Regions from separate parts of the Paenibacillus sp. FSL R10-2736 genome, predicted to be linked through region 3. Evidence: a T-box and tRNA genes for the amino acid it is inferred to sense, from the RefSeq annotation. Region 3 holds a T-box; the other regions hold tRNA genes.
The links. A T-box is a leader RNA that pairs with one kind of tRNA and senses whether it is charged. The one in region 3 lies ahead of NSQ73_RS04640 (arginine--tRNA ligase), so its partner is inferred to be a tRNA-Arg.
Positions count from the first base shown of each region.

Region 1: it has a tRNA-Arg gene. The T-box ahead of NSQ73_RS04640 (arginine--tRNA ligase) is inferred to sense a tRNA for this amino acid. The anticodon was not compared.
Region 2: it has a tRNA-Arg gene. The T-box ahead of NSQ73_RS04640 (arginine--tRNA ligase) is inferred to sense a tRNA for this amino acid. The anticodon was not compared.

Region 1 is NZ_JBBOBN010000001.1:339,729-344,757, forward strand. Features, by position in the region: rRNA gene NSQ73_RS01555 (23S ribosomal RNA) at 1-2,513, shown strand, start outside; rRNA gene rrf (5S ribosomal RNA) at 2,592-2,708, shown strand; tRNA gene NSQ73_RS01565 (tRNA-Asn) at 2,718-2,793, shown strand; tRNA gene NSQ73_RS01570 (tRNA-Thr) at 2,795-2,870, shown strand; tRNA gene NSQ73_RS01575 (tRNA-Glu) at 2,883-2,957, shown strand; tRNA gene NSQ73_RS01580 (tRNA-Val) at 3,015-3,090, shown strand; tRNA gene NSQ73_RS01585 (tRNA-Gln) at 3,144-3,217, shown strand; tRNA gene NSQ73_RS01590 (tRNA-Lys) at 3,223-3,295, shown strand; tRNA gene NSQ73_RS01595 (tRNA-Leu) at 3,312-3,395, shown strand; tRNA gene NSQ73_RS01600 (tRNA-Gly) at 3,403-3,477, shown strand; tRNA gene NSQ73_RS01605 (tRNA-Arg) at 3,486-3,562, shown strand; tRNA gene NSQ73_RS01610 (tRNA-Pro) at 3,594-3,667, shown strand; tRNA gene NSQ73_RS01615 (tRNA-Gly) at 3,680-3,753, shown strand; tRNA gene NSQ73_RS01620 (tRNA-Pro) at 3,772-3,845, shown strand; gene NSQ73_RS01625 (ImmA/IrrE family metallo-endopeptidase) at 3,925-4,338, opposite strand; gene NSQ73_RS01630 (helix-turn-helix domain-containing protein) at 4,381-4,824, opposite strand.
Region 2 is NZ_JBBOBN010000002.1:1,507,277-1,512,305, forward strand. Features, by position in the region: rRNA gene NSQ73_RS34610 (23S ribosomal RNA) at 1-1,413, shown strand, start outside; tRNA gene NSQ73_RS34615 (tRNA-Asn) at 1,476-1,551, shown strand; tRNA gene NSQ73_RS34620 (tRNA-Ser) at 1,555-1,644, shown strand; tRNA gene NSQ73_RS34625 (tRNA-Glu) at 1,791-1,862, shown strand; tRNA gene NSQ73_RS34630 (tRNA-Val) at 1,868-1,943, shown strand; tRNA gene NSQ73_RS34635 (tRNA-Met) at 1,977-2,053, shown strand; tRNA gene NSQ73_RS34640 (tRNA-Asp) at 2,058-2,135, shown strand; tRNA gene NSQ73_RS34645 (tRNA-Gln) at 2,230-2,304, shown strand; tRNA gene NSQ73_RS34650 (tRNA-Lys) at 2,332-2,407, shown strand; tRNA gene NSQ73_RS34655 (tRNA-Leu) at 2,424-2,507, shown strand; tRNA gene NSQ73_RS34660 (tRNA-Gly) at 2,515-2,589, shown strand; tRNA gene NSQ73_RS34665 (tRNA-Arg) at 2,600-2,676, shown strand; tRNA gene NSQ73_RS34670 (tRNA-Pro) at 2,829-2,902, shown strand; tRNA gene NSQ73_RS34675 (tRNA-Gly) at 2,915-2,985, shown strand; gene NSQ73_RS34680 (helix-turn-helix transcriptional regulator) at 3,206-4,156, shown strand; gene katA (catalase KatA) at 4,250-5,029, opposite strand, start outside.
Region 3 is NZ_JBBOBN010000001.1:1,050,972-1,056,000, reverse strand. Features, by position in the region: gene NSQ73_RS04645 (beta strand repeat-containing protein) at 361-3,096, opposite strand; T-box leader at 3,291-3,513, shown strand; gene NSQ73_RS04640 (arginine--tRNA ligase) at 3,619-5,029, shown strand, end outside.

The sequences.
Region 1 (5,029 bases), 710 kb from region 3:
GTAGTGCGGGGCACGTGAAACCCCGTATGAATCCAGCAGGACCATCTGCTAAGGCTAAATACTACCTGGCGACCGATAGTGAAACAGTACCGTGAGGGAAAGGTGAAAAGCACCCCGGAAGGGGAGTGAAATAGAACCTGAAACCGTGTGCTTACAAAAAGTCAGAGCCCTATTACTGGGTGATGGCGTGCCTTTTGTAGAATGAACCGGCGAGTTACGTTTAACATGCAAGGTTAAGGTGAGAAGCCGGAGCCGCAGCGAAAGCGAGTCTGAATAGGGCGATTGAGTATGTGGACGTAGACCCGAAACCGTGTGATCTACCCCTGTCCAGGGTGAAGGTGCGGTAACACGCACTGGAGGCCCGAACCCACGCATGTTGAAAAATGCGGGGATGAGGTGGGGGTAGCGGAGAAATTCCAATCGAACTCGGAGATAGCTGGTTCTCCCCGAAATAGCTTTAGGGCTAGCCTCGGTGAATGGAGTGGTGGAGGTAGAGCACTGATTGGGTGCGGGGCCCGCAAGGGTTACCAAGCTCAGTCAAACTCCGAATGCCATTAACTTCTTGCCGGGAGTCAGACAGTGAGTGCTAAGATCCATTGTCAAAAGGGAAACAGCCCAGACCATCAGCTAAGGTCCCCAAGTGTGTGTTAAGTGGGAAAGGATGTGGAGTTGCACAGACAACCAGGATGTTGGCTTAGAAGCAGCCACCATTGAAAGAGTGCGTAATAGCTCACTGGTCGAGTGACTCTGCGCCGAAAATGTAACGGGGCTAAACACACCACCGAAGCTATGGCTAGATACTTTGTATCTGGGGTAGGGGAGCGTTGTATGTAGGTTGAAGGTGTACCGTAAGGAGCGCTGGACAGCATACAAGTGAGAATGCCGGTATGAGTAACGAAAAGATCAGTGAGAATCTGATCCGCCGAAAGCCCAAGGTTTCCTGAGGAAGGCTCGTCCGCTCAGGGTAAGTCGGGACCTAAGGCGAGGCCGAAAGGCGTAGTCGAAGGACAACAGTTTGAAATTACTGTACCACCGTAATCCGCTATGAGCGATGGGGTGACGCAGGAGGGTAGTGACGCGGACTGATGGATGTGTCCGTCTAAGCAGTGAGGCTGATGTGTAGGCAAATCCGCACATCATTAAGGCTGGGCTGTGATGGGGAGCGAAAATTGTAGTAGCGAAGGTCATGATCTCACACTGCCAAGAAAAGCCTCTAGCCAGGAGAAGGTGCCCGTACCGCAAACCGACACAGGTAGGCGAGAAGAGAATTCTAAGGCGCGCGGAAGAACTCTCGTTAAGGAACTCGGCAAAATGACCTCGTAACTTCGGGAGAAGAGGTGCCTCGGTAGGGTGAATAGCCCGAGGGGGCCGCAGTGAAAAGGCCCAAGCGACTGTTTAGCAAAAACACAGGTCTGTGCGAAGCCGCAAGGCGAAGTATACGGGCTGACGCCTGCCCGGTGCTGGAAGGTTAAGGGGAGTGGTTAGGGGTTAAACCCGAAGCTGTGAACCGAAGCCCCAGTAAACGGCGGCCGTAACTATAACGGTCCTAAGGTAGCGAAATTCCTTGTCAGGTAAATTCTGACCCGCACGAATGGCGTAACGACTTGGGCGCTGTCTCAACGAGAGATCCGGTGAAATTTTAATACCTGTGAAGATGCAGGTTACCCGCGACAAGACGGAAAGACCCCATGGAGCTTTACTGCAGCTTGATATTGAATTTGGGTACGATCTGTACAGGATAGGTGGGAGCCGTTGAGGCAGGAGCGCAAGCTTCTGCGGAGGCGCCGTTGGGATACCACCCTGATCGTATCTAGGTTCTAACCTAGTACCCTTACCGGGTACGGGGACCGTGTCAGGCGGGCAGTTTGACTGGGGCGGTCGCCTCCTAAAGAGTAACGGAGGCGTTCAAAGGTTCCCTCAGAATGGTTGGAAATCATTCGCAGAGTGCAAAGGCATAAGGGAGCTTGACTGCGAGACCTACAAGTCGAGCAGGGACGAAAGTCGGACTTAGTGATCCGGTGGTACCGCATGGAAGGGCCATCGCTCAACGGATAAAAGCTACCCTGGGGATAACAGGCTTATCTCCCCCAAGAGTCCACATCGACGGGGAGGTTTGGCACCTCGATGTCGGCTCATCGCATCCTGGGGCTGAAGTAGGTCCCAAGGGTTGGGCTGTTCGCCCATTAAAGCGGTACGCGAGCTGGGTTCAGAACGTCGTGAGACAGTTCGGTCCCTATCTGTCGTGGGCGCAGGAAATTTGAGAGGAGCTGTCCTTAGTACGAGAGGACCGGGATGGACGTACCGCTGGTGCATCAGTTGTTCCGCCAGGAGCATGGCTGAGTAGCTACGTACGGACGGGATAAGCGCTGAAAGCATCTAAGCGTGAAGCCCCCCTCAAGATGAGATTTCCCAATTAGTAAGACCCCTTGAAGACGACGAGGTAGATAGGTTGGAGGTGGAAGTGCAGCAATGCATGGAGCTGACCAATACTAATCGGTCGAGGGCTTATCCAAATTTCGAACAACGCAGATTCGTTTCGGATTCAGTTTTCAGGAATCAAATTCCTGAAGCATTTACGCTGTAAATGCCCGTTTGGTGGCGATAGCGGAGGGGTTCCACGCGTACCCATCCCGAACACGACCGTTAAGCCCTCCAGCGCCGATGGTACTTGGACCGAAGGGTCCTGGGAGAGTAGGACGCTGCCAAGCGGACAATATTCCCTGATAGCTCAGTTGGTAGAGCACTCGACTGTTAATCGAGTTGTCACAGGTTCGAGTCCTGTTCGGGGAGCCATGCTCTCATAGCTCAGCAGGTAGAGTGCTTCCATGGTAAGGAAGAGGTCACCGGTTCGAATCCGGTTGAGAGCTCCACAGATTTACTGAGGCCCGTTGGTCAAGGGGTTAAGACACCTCCCTTTCACGGAGGTAACATGGGTTCGAATCCCATACGGGTCACCAATTTTTGATGGGATGAGAATTCCCTGAGTTTCACCCCTTTTGGGTCACCATACATATGGAGGCTTAGCTCAGCTGGGAGAGCATCTGCCTTACAAGCAGAGGGTCGGGGGTTCGAACCCCTCAGCCTCCACCATAATTTTCTTGATATTTGTGGGAGATTGTGGGCATTATATAGGTATCTATTGTAGGGGATTCGCCAAGCGGTAAGGCAACGGACTCTGACTCCGTCATCATAGGTTCGAATCCTATATCCCCTGCCAATTGCGAGCCATTAGCTCAGTTGGTAGAGCACCTGACTTTTAATCAGGGTGTCGAAGGTTCGAGTCCTTCATGGCTCACTTTTATTAGTTTTATGCGCGTGTGGCGGAATGGCAGACGCACCAGACTTAGGATCTGGCGTCGTAAGACGTGGGGGTTCAAGTCCCTTCACGCGCACCACTTATTTGCGGACGTGGCTCAGCGGTAGAGCATCGCCTTGCCAAGGCGAGGGTCGCGGGTTCGATTCCCGTCGTCCGCTCCATAATTTTTGCGCCCTTAGCTCAGCTGGATAGAGCGTTTGACTACGAATCAAAAGGTCGGGAGTTCGAATCTCTCAGGGCGCGCCATTATTACTTTGCAGTATAGCTTTTATATTAACGGGATGTAGCTCAGCTTGGTAGAGCACCTGGTTTGGGACCAGGGGGTCGCATGTTCAAATCGTGTCATCCCGATATTTCACCTTTGCGGGTGTAGTTCAATGGTAGAACTTCAGCCTTCCAAGCTGATAGCGTGGGTTCGATTCCCATCACCCGCTCCATATTAAATTTCATAGTTTCGGGATGTAGCTCAGCTTGGTAGAGCACCTGGTTTGGGACCAGGGGGTCGCATGTTCAAATCGTGTCATCCCGATAACACAGCTAATAGCTGGCAATGAACTCTTACCTAAGTAAGAGTTTTTTGTTGCGTAATTAAAGGAACATATGTTCCTTTAATCGTCTAAAAAAAAGACAACCTCTGCCGGGATGCCTATCCTTGCATAATAGCTCTGTAAAGATTCATCCTGCTCGATAGAAGTGCCAGCGGATAGCAGCTTCACTGCGAATATATTAGCCTGACGCTCCAGCTTCCCCGGTGAGAAAAAAGAGTTTTCTTCCAGAAAAAAACGGTTGACCCCTTTATGCAGACGGTCATGAGCCAATTCATGTGCACATACAAACCGCTGCCACTCCAGAGGCAGCTCATTATGAATGACGATAAACCTTCTTCTTAACTTACGGTAATACAAGCCCTTGGTGCCTTCGCCCAGATTGATGAACCTGATGTGAATGCCGAGGGCCCCAGCCAGCTCGAAGGGGTTGTTGGTTTTATATTTTTTGACCAGACGCTTGATTAGCTCATCCATATTCTTCACCCGCAGCATGTTAATAGTTGTATGATTGCCTGGCTATTCCTTCGTACCTGAATCGTGCTTGGGCTTAGTTCTTTTGTTCATCTGCTTGGCCTCCCAGAATAGGCCTGTTAATACATCCTTGATCCGCTGCTTATCCTCCTTGTTCAGTGGGATTCCGTCGAACATCAGCTCGCCATCATCCTCAAGCATTTGACGGAAATCACGCTTATCCTTACTCGTAGCCCATGCGGGCACTGACCCTCCAGTACTGCTCTGTGATTCGGTTAAATGACCGGCATGGCCCATAAGCTCCTCATAAGAGACATCGGTCGCTTCAGCAATCTTACGCAGTGTAGCCGGCTTAGGGACACCCCGTAGTCCATTCTCTATCCGCGATATTTGTGCTCCGCTGATTCCGGCAAGGGATGCCAACTGATTGATTGTCAGTCCCTTTCCTTCCCGAAGCTGTTTCAGATAGTTCCCGAATTCCTCTGCCATTGTTAACCACTCCTTATCACCTAATAAGCTGTTGCTATTAATATAAGCTATTTATGCCAATAGGTAAACAATAAAGCGGCCATTATTGCCAAAAGGTAAGATAAATAATGAATATAGCTTGTTTCTGCTCTAAAACGGGCCTAAATGGCATTTTACGGAATTGGCAGATAAGTGGTATATTATTGAAAAAGGCGAACAACATACG
Region 2 (5,029 bases), on a different contig from region 3:
TCTAAGCAGTGAGGCTGATGTGTAGGCAAATCCGCACATCATTAAGGCTGGGCTGTGATGGGGAGCGAAAATTGTAGTAGCGAAGGTCATGATCTCACACTGCCAAGAAAAGCCTCTAGCCAGGAGAAGGTGCCCGTACCGCAAACCGACACAGGTAGGCGAGAAGAGAATTCTAAGGCGCGCGGAAGAACTCTCGTTAAGGAACTCGGCAAAATGACCTCGTAACTTCGGGAGAAGAGGTGCCTCGGTAGGGTGAATAGCCCGAGGGGGCCGCAGTGAAAAGGCCCAAGCGACTGTTTAGCAAAAACACAGGTCTGTGCGAAGCCGCAAGGCGAAGTATACGGGCTGACGCCTGCCCGGTGCTGGAAGGTTAAGGGGAGTGGTTAGGAGCAATCCGAAGCTGTGAACCGAAGCCCCAGTAAACGGCGGCCGTAACTATAACGGTCCTAAGGTAGCGAAATTCCTTGTCAGGTAAATTCTGACCCGCACGAATGGCGTAACGACTTGGGCGCTGTCTCAACGAGAGATCCGGTGAAATTTTAATACCTGTGAAGATGCAGGTTACCCGCGACAAGACGGAAAGACCCCATGGAGCTTTACTGCAGCTTGATATTGAATTTGGGTACGATCTGTACAGGATAGGTGGGAGCCGTTGAGGCAGGAGCGCAAGCTTCTGCGGAGGCGCCGTTGGGATACCACCCTGATCGTATCTAGGTTCTAACCTAGTGCCCTTACCGGGTACGGGGACCGTGTCAGGCGGGCAGTTTGACTGGGGCGGTCGCCTCCTAAAGAGTAACGGAGGCGTTCAAAGGTTCCCTCAGAATGGTTGGAAATCATTCGAAGAGTGCAAAGGCATAAGGGAGCTTGACTGCGAGACCTACAAGTCGAGCAGGGACGAAAGTCGGACTTAGTGATCCGGTGGTACCGCATGGAAGGGCCATCGCTCAACGGATAAAAGCTACCCTGGGGATAACAGGCTTATCTCCCCCAAGAGTCCACATCGACGGGGAGGTTTGGCACCTCGATGTCGGCTCATCGCATCCTGGGGCTGAAGTAGGTCCCAAGGGTTGGGCTGTTCGCCCATTAAAGCGGTACGCGAGCTGGGTTCAGAACGTCGTGAGACAGTTCGGTCCCTATCTGTCGTGGGCGCAGGAAATTTGAGAGGAGCTGTCCTTAGTACGAGAGGACCGGGATGGACGTACCGCTGGTGCATCAGTTGTTCCGCCAGGAGCATGGCTGAGTAGCTACGTACGGACGGGATAAGCGCTGAAAGCATCTAAGCGTGAAGCCCCCCTCAAGATGAGATTTCCCAATTAGTAAGACCCCTTGAAGACGACGAGGTAGATAGGTTGGAGGTGGAAGTGCAGCAATGCATGGAGCTGACCAATACTAATCGGTCGAGGGCTTATCCAAATTTTTAATACGCAGATTCGTTTCGGATTCAGTTTTCAGGCGATCAAGCCTGATATGTATATTCCCTGATAGCTCAGTTGGTAGAGCACTCGACTGTTAATCGAGTTGTCACAGGTTCGAGTCCTGTTCGGGGAGCCATCTGGAGAGGTGTCCGAGTTTGGCCGAAGGAGCACGATTGGAAATCGTGTAGGCGCCACAAGCGTCTCGAGGGTTCGAATCCCTCTCTCTCCGTAGCAATACCTTCCCTGTAAAGGGATGAGAACCCTCAGTGGTTCGTTGGAGTATAGGCTTCGTTAGCACAGCTTCGCAATCTCGTAACGAAGTGAAGAGTATCCCTCACTCTCCGTAGATTTACCTTACAAGTAATTAAACAGCATGGCTCGTTGGTCAAGGGGTTAAGACACCTCCCTTTCACGGAGGTAACATGGGTTCGAATCCCATACGAGTCATATATGGAGGCTTAGCTCAGCTGGGAGAGCATCTGCCTTACAAGCAGAGGGTCGGGGGTTCGAACCCCTCAGCCTCCACCATCTATCTTTAACAGAATAGATCTTTAACATTGACGCGGGGTGGAGCAGCCCGGTAGCTCGTCGGGCTCATAACCCGAAGGCCGCAGGTTCAAATCCTGCCCCCGCAACCAATTTGGAACCGTGGTGTAGTTGGCCTAACATGCCTGCCTGTCACGCAGGAGATCGCGGGTTCGAATCCCGTCGGTTCCGCCATCTTTATTGTATGAAGGTATCAGGGATTGAGCATCCTATATCTCGAAGTATAGAGTATCCACCCGATTCCGTAGTGTTTGCTAATTATTAATATTGGGGATTAGCCAAGCGGTAAGGCAACGGACTTTGACTCCGTCATTCATAGGTTCGATTCCTATATCCCCAGCCATTTCATTTATGAATGCTTCTCTTATGAGAGCCATTAGCTCAGTTGGTAGAGCACCTGACTTTTAATCAGGGTGTCGAAGGTTCGAGTCCTTCATGGCTCACCATTTTCTTATAAAGTGTGCGCGTGTGGCGGAATGGCAGACGCACCAGACTTAGGATCTGGCGTTTCACGACGTGGGGGTTCAAGTCCCTTCACGCGCACCATGTTTTTGCGGACGTGGCTCAGCGGTAGAGCATCGCCTTGCCAAGGCGAGGGTCGCGGGTTCGATTCCCGTCGTCCGCTCCATATAGATTTTGCGCCCTTAGCTCAGCTGGATAGAGCGTTTGACTACGAATCAAAAGGCCGGGAGTTCGAATCTCTCAGGGCGCGCCATTTATACTTCTTTGAATCATCAAAGTGTCCTCAGGATTCGAACGAGTTCGTTGGAGCATCAGCTTCGATAGCACCACTTCGCAATCGGATGCGTAGCATTGGCATCTCTCAGGGCGCGCCATTATTACTTTGCAGTATAGCTTTTATATTAACGGGATGTAGCTCAGCTTGGTAGAGCACCTGGTTTGGGACCAGGGGGTCGCATGTTCAAATCGTGTCATCCCGATATTTCATCTTTGCGGGTGTAGTTCAATGGTAGAACTTCAGCCTTCCAAGCTGATAGCGTGGGTTCGATTCCCATCACCCGCTTAAATAATAGTTATAGAAACCCTTGATATTCAAGGGTTTTTTTTGTTTTTTCTACATGGGGCGGAAGTATTGGCTTATTAAAAATGCACAGTGTATGCTGGTGACTGCTCTATGCGCTGATAATGCTATATTATGCAGACAGCCATGTTTATATAGACCTGTTATATTAGAACTATGGAAGTACAGGCACTATTTACTTGGAAGTTGAGGAGCATTTATTATGACAGACAAAGTAATACGGATTTTCAAGATCATTAACGCCATCCAGTCGAATCCCGGGATTACGGCTGCGGATCTGGCATTCCGGTGCGAGGTGAATATTAGAACGATTTACAGGGACTTGGATGTAATCAGTCATTTTGCACCGGTGATGAACGAGGGGAGAGGAACAGGTTATAAGTTTATGGGGAAATTCTTCTTATACCCGCTGGATTTCTCCGAGCAGGAGGCAATGGCCTTCTCTCTGCTGCCCTCCGTGCTGGCACCCGGCAAAATCCCCCCAGGTTTTCTGTCTGCCTTTGACAAAGTCATGGGCACACATCTGAAGGAGAAATCCAAACAGAATGGAATGCTTGAGAATATTTCAGATATTATTCAAATGGGCAAGCCTGCTTACCGCAAGGAGAGCCGGAATTTCCTGCAGCCGCTGATCGGGGCGATTATGGAGCAACGGCGGATTCGTACGGTATATCACTCGCAATTGCGTAATGAGACAACGCAGCGGGAGATTGATCCTTATTATTTGATTCCGCGTGACCAGAGATTCTATCTGATTGGCTATTGCCACCTGAAGAGGGCGATCCGGACGTTTCGTATCAGCCGTTTTCTGCAGGTAGAGGTGACGGATACCCCCTTCGACAAAGGGGATTTCAATATTAAACAGTATCTGAAAAATACCTGGTCGATCGACCGGGGCAATAAGAATACCACCTTCAAAGTGCGGTTTCATCCGGAGGTAGCGCGTTACATCAAAGAAGAGGAATTGTTCGTGCACCCGCGAATGACCGACGAGGAAGACGGAAGTCTGCTATTTGAAGTCACCGTCAATAACGACAAGGAATTTATTAAGTGGATTCTGCAATATGGCCCTAACGCCGAGATTCTTGAGCCGGTATCCGCGAGACAGGGACTGAAGCAGCAGCTGGAGCAGTGGATGAATGTGTATCATTAGGCTATATACATAGAAAATGCAAATACGATAATCCCAAGAAACCCCTGACTGATGAAGTCAGGGGTTTCTGTGCGCTGAAGGATGCAAGTGGAGTTACTCCGGTATCACCAGTCCCAGTCCGTCTGCGATACGCCGGCCAAATTCCGGATCTGCTTTGTAGAAATGGCCAATCTGGCGAAGCTTGATCTCATCCGACTCTACTGGAGTCATAGCCCCGACAATATTGCGTACGAGCCGGGCACGCTCCTCTTCACTCAGCAGACGATAGAGATCACCCGGCTGGGTGTAATGATCGTTGTGATCGTAAGGGACGCTGTCCGCTTGGCCGGAGACTGCAAAAGCCGCCGGTTTATCCTGCGGAGACTCGGTTGCCCCGCCTAAGCTGTTAGGCTCGTAATACACGGAGCCTCCGCCGTTATTGGTGTGATTCAGCGCGCCATCCCGCTGATTATTGTTCACCTCGGCGATGGGCCGGTTAATCGGCAGGTGGTTGTGATTCGCTCCTACCCGGTAACGGTGGGCGTCGCCGTAGGCGAAGAGGCGGCCTTGGAGCATTTTATCAGGAGAGGCTTCTATCCCTGGCACAAATGATCCCGGAGAGAAGGTAGCCTGCTCCACTTCAGCGAAGTAGTTCTCCGGATTGCGGTCCAGCACCATGCGGCCCACCTCAATCAGCGGGTAATCCTTCTGGGACCATACCTTGGTGACATCAAACGGGTCGAAACGGTAGGTGTCAGCATCCTCTACAGGCATGATCTGCACATGCAGTCTCCAGGCGGGGAAATCCCCTTTGTCGATCGCATTGAACAAGTCCTCAGTATGGTAATCCGGGTTGTCACCGGCAATCTGCGCAGCCAGATTAACATCGAGATT
Region 3 (5,029 bases):
GACGGGGAGGGTTTCGCCGGTGGTCTGCTGCTGGTGATTGTAATTGCCCTGCTGATTTATGGTTCTACGGACATCAAGAATCTGACCGGTGCGCCTACTGCGGACTAGGCATTTCCTCTGTCAGAGATTCTGAAGAGGTCTGCTTGCCGAGCTGGCTTTGTAGTCCATTGCCAAGCGGCATCCATGTGATTACTTATGATACAAAAAGCTGCCCTAACTATACTGGGAACAGCATCCTGTTTGTGAGGCAGGGATCAAAACGCCTGGTAAGTTTAAGCAGCCCGTCACCGAAAATCCATCGGTGACGGGCTATTTAGCTTTACTGGAATCCGAATATTTCTGAATTCTACTCTGCCAAGCTTAGTTTATTTTTTGAATCAGGATAGAGGCGTTGGCATTGGCTTGTGTTCCGCCTGACAGCGTCTGCAGCATAATTGCCGCTGAACTGGAATGATTGCGCAGAGTCAGGGAATCTCCCGCTGCCGCTACAACAATCACCATTCCGGGATTGGCCTGAGTTCCGGCGCCGGAACCATATGTGGCGCCCGCAACAGAAGTACCATTTTGAAAAAGTGAGAATTGATTGGGCTCAACTCCCGTTGCGTTGAACCAAACTGCATAATCTCCAGCAGTACCTATAGTAATCACAGAGCTTCCTGGCGTGTGTGTAATCGCCCCAATTATAGGACCATTATTACTAAAAGTAACATCGGCCTCCAAAGGAACCGTTTGGGCAGCCAAATTATAAATATACGCATACTCGGAAAGACCAGCCGGACTGGTTCCTGTCGCACCTGTGATGCCCGTCGCACCTGTAACCCCGGTCGCGCCTGCTGTGCCTGTCGCACCTGTAGCCCCAGTCGCTCCTATTTCGCCTGTCGCACCTGTAAACCCAGTCGCTCCTGCTATACCCGTCGCACCTGTAACCCCGGTCGCACCAGCTGCGCCTGTCGCACCTGTAGCCCCAGTCGCTCCTATTTCGCCTGTCGCACCTGTAAACCCAGTCGCTCCTGCTATACCCGTCGCACCTGTAACCCCGGTCGCACCAGCTACGCCTGTTGCGCCTGTAACCCCGGTCGCACCAGCTACGCCTGTCGCACCTGTAACCCCAGTCGCACCAGCTATGCCTGTTGCGCCTGTAACCCCAGTCGCGCCTACTTCTCCTGTCGCACCGGTAACCCCAGTTGCTCCCGCTACGCCCGTCGCACCTGTAACCCCAGTCGCTCCAGCTACGCCCGTCGCTCCCGTAACCCCAGTCGCGCCTGCTACGCCCGTCGCACCTGTAACCCCGGTCGCGCCAGCTATGCCTGTCGCTCCCGTAACCCCAGTCGCTCCGGCTATACCCGTCGCACCTGTACTCCCAGTCGCTCCAGCAATACCTGTCGCACCCGTAACCCCGGTCGCTCCGGCTGCGCCTGTCGCACCCGTAACCCCAGTCGCTCCTGCTATACCCGTCGCACCTGTACTCCCAGTCGCTCCAGCAATACCTGTCGCACCTGTACTCCCGGTCGCTCCGGCTGCGCCTGTCGCACCCGTAACCCCAGTCGCGCCTGCTACGCCCGTCGCTCCCGTAACCCCAGTCGCTCCTGCTTCGCCTGTCGCACCTGTAACCCCTGTCGCACCTGTAACCCCTGTCGCACCAGCTACGCCCGTCGCACCTGTAACCCCAGTCGCTCCCGCTATGCCTGTCGCACCTGTAACCCCGGTCGCACCAGCTACGCCTGTTGCACCTGTAACCCCGGTCGCACCAGCTACGCCTGTTGCGCCTGTAACCCCAGTCGCTCCTGCTGTGCCTGTCGCACCTGTAACCCCAGTTGCACCTGTAACCCCGGTCGCTCCGGCTGTGCCTGTTGCACCCGTAACCCCGGTCGCTCCTGCCACGCCCGTCGCTCCTGTAACCCCGATCGCTCCCGCTATGCCTGTTGCGCCTGTAACCCCAGTCGCTCCTGCTGTGCCTGTCGCACCTGTAACCCCGGTCGCTCCAGCAATACCTGTCGCACCTGTACTCCCAGTCGCTCCTGCTGTGCCTGTCGCTCCCGTAACCCCAGTCGCTCCTGCTATACCCGTCGCACCTGTAACCCCAGTTGCGCCTGTGTTACCCGTCGCACCTGTAACCCCAGTCGCTCCCGCTATGCCTGTCGCACCCGTAACCCCGGTCGCTCCTGCTGTGCCTGTCGCTCCTGTAACCCCAGTTGCTCCCGCTACGCCCGTCGCACCTGTAACCCCTGTCGCACCAGCTACGCCTGTCGCACCTGTAACCCCGGTCGCACCAGCTACGCCTGTTGCGCCTGTAACCCCAGTCGCTCCTGCTGTGCCTGTCGCACCTGTAACCCCGGTCGCACCAGCTACGCCTGTTGCGCCTGTAACCCCAGTCGCTCCTGCTATACCCGTCGCACCTGTACTCCCAGTCGCTCCAGCAATACCTGTCGCACCTGTACTCCCAGTCGCTCCTGCTGTGCCTGTCGCTCCCGTAACCCCAGTCGCTCCTACTATACCCGTCGCACCTGTAACCCCAGTCGCTCCTGCTGTGCCTGTCGCACCGGTAACCCCAGTCGCTCCTGCTGTGCCTGTCGCACCTGTAACCCCAGTTGCTCCTGCTGTGCCTGTCGCACCTGTAACCCCGGTCGCTCCAGCTGTGCCTGTCGCACCCGTAACCCCAGTCGCTCCTGTAACCCCGGTTGCTCCGGCTGTGCCGGTTACGCCTGTAACCCCGGTCGTGCCTGTGATGCCCGTCACTCCTGTGATAGCTCCCAGAAGTTCAGCAGAAACCAGGCGGTGTGGCGTTACTAAGCCGCCTGAGCTATTTTTCCCCCAGACTGAGACTTGCACTTGTTCATCAATGGTTCCCGAAGTGACAAAAATAAACTCAAATGCATCCAGATCCGCATAATACGTGGTTGTCACTACCTGATTAGGCAGTACATTCAACGTTTCACTGACATATAGCGTGCGGGTTCCATCCAGATAGTAACCCTCTACCGTCACCAAGGAAGACATGGTATCACTTCGGTTATCGATTTTGACCGTGACCTGCTGGGTAGGTCTTAGCCCGCCTACCGCATTATTTTCAATCGGTCCTGTAGATAAAAAGCTCATCTTGAGTTCTCCTCTCCGAATATTTTAATAGTGATAACAACTTACTATATTCGAGCCATCACTGGAGGTGTGGACAAAGCCGGATATCTATTGCAAATACCGGATGTTATGGGTTGCATTTTCCGGAAACAAGGTTCCGCTTGACATTCCGCTATTGCTTTCTTCCAGAAATTCGCTATACTGATAAAAATCATATTGAATCAATGACCGGGAGAGTAATGGCCCTGAACCCTAGTCCCCAGCGAGCCGGGAGAGTGTAAGCCGGTACAGATCAGGATTATGAAGCGCACCCGTGAGATGGACTTCTGAACCTTAAGAGTAGGAAGCCCCGGCTAAAGACCGTTAACCTGTAAGGTGGTTGAACTGTAGGTTCAGCAACGAGAGTGGTACCGCGAGCGCATAAGCCTCGTCTCTTTTGAGACGAAGGCTTTTTTGTTGTTTTTTCACCTTATGGACCCTTGAAGTCTTCCGCCCTCAGCCACTGCTTACACCATTCACAACTATTTCGGGAGGTACTTATTCATGTTAAGCGAGCTAATTAAAGACAGTCTGGAACAATGTATTCTCAAAGTATCTGAAGACCTGGGGATTCCCGGCAGCTCTGCGGTAAAAGTGGCTCTTGAGCAGCCTGCGAATGCGGAGCATGGGGACTATTCCAGCAATATTGCCATGCAGTTGGCCCGCACCCTGCGCAAAGCCCCGGCCGTCATCGCAGAACTGATCATCGCCGAGCTGAAGTCATCGGGCTCCGTAAACGGACTGCTGCAGAGAATCGAGGTTGCGCCGCCGGGTTTCATTAATATGTACATCGATTGGCAGGTGTGGGCCCAGACTGATTTTGCAATTCCGCAGGCTGGCGGTGAGAAGGTTATTGTAGAGCATACTAGCGTTAATCCGAATAAAAGCATGCACATTGGACATCTGAGAAACTCCTGTATCGGAGATGCGCTGGTTAGAATTTTGAGAAAAACCGGTCATACCGTTGAGGTGCACAACTACGTGGATGATCTCGGCAACCAGCTTGCAGATACTGTAGTCGGCCTTTTGAATGTCCCGCTTGCCGGGGAGCATGTCCGTTTCGGAGATTACTGCTGGGATATTTACGCTGAGATCAACAAGGAGTACGCGGAGCATCCTGAAAGTGTAAATAAACGGACCGAAATTCTTCACGCGCTGGAAGAGGGGCATGGCAATACCGCCTGGATTGGCAACCTTGTCGCCGGACAGATTGTAAAAGAGCATGTGGAGGAGATGCGCAGCTTCGGCATTCACTACGACCTGCTTGTTTGGGAGAGCAGTATTCTGAAGGAAGGCTTCTGGTCTTCTGCCTTTGACCTTCTGTCGCAGACAGAAGTGTTCGTTCAGGAGAAGGAAGGCAAGCTGGCCGGCTGCTGGGTGCTGAAGCAATCCGCTGGCACTGGCGGACAGGAGACAGAGGAGGAGCATCAGAAGGATAAGGTGCTGGTGCGCTCGAACGGGATTTTGACCTATACGGCCAAGGATATCGCTTATCATCTATGGAAATTCGGCCTCTTGGACAAGGACTTCGCCTACAGCGAATTTGGCAGCGGGCTGTGGACGACCGGCTTGAGGGGTGAGACGCTGCCTTTTGGACGCGCAGTCAAGGTCGTGAACGTGATCGACTACAGACAGGAGTATCCGCAGGCGATGGTAAAGCAGGCCTTCCAGGCACTGGGCTACAGTGAGCAGGCGGATCGGCTGCATCATGTAAGTTATGGTGTGGTTTCGCTAAGTCCGGCTTCCGCCGCTGAACTTGGTATTGATACCTCCGCCGGCAAAAGCTCCTACGCCATGTCCGGACGCCAGGGCATCGGCATCAAGGTTACCGAGCTGGTCCGGCTTATGGAGCATTCCATCGAGGCTACCCGTTCCGACAAAAACGGCCTGTCCAGCCGGCTCATCGCCACCGCTG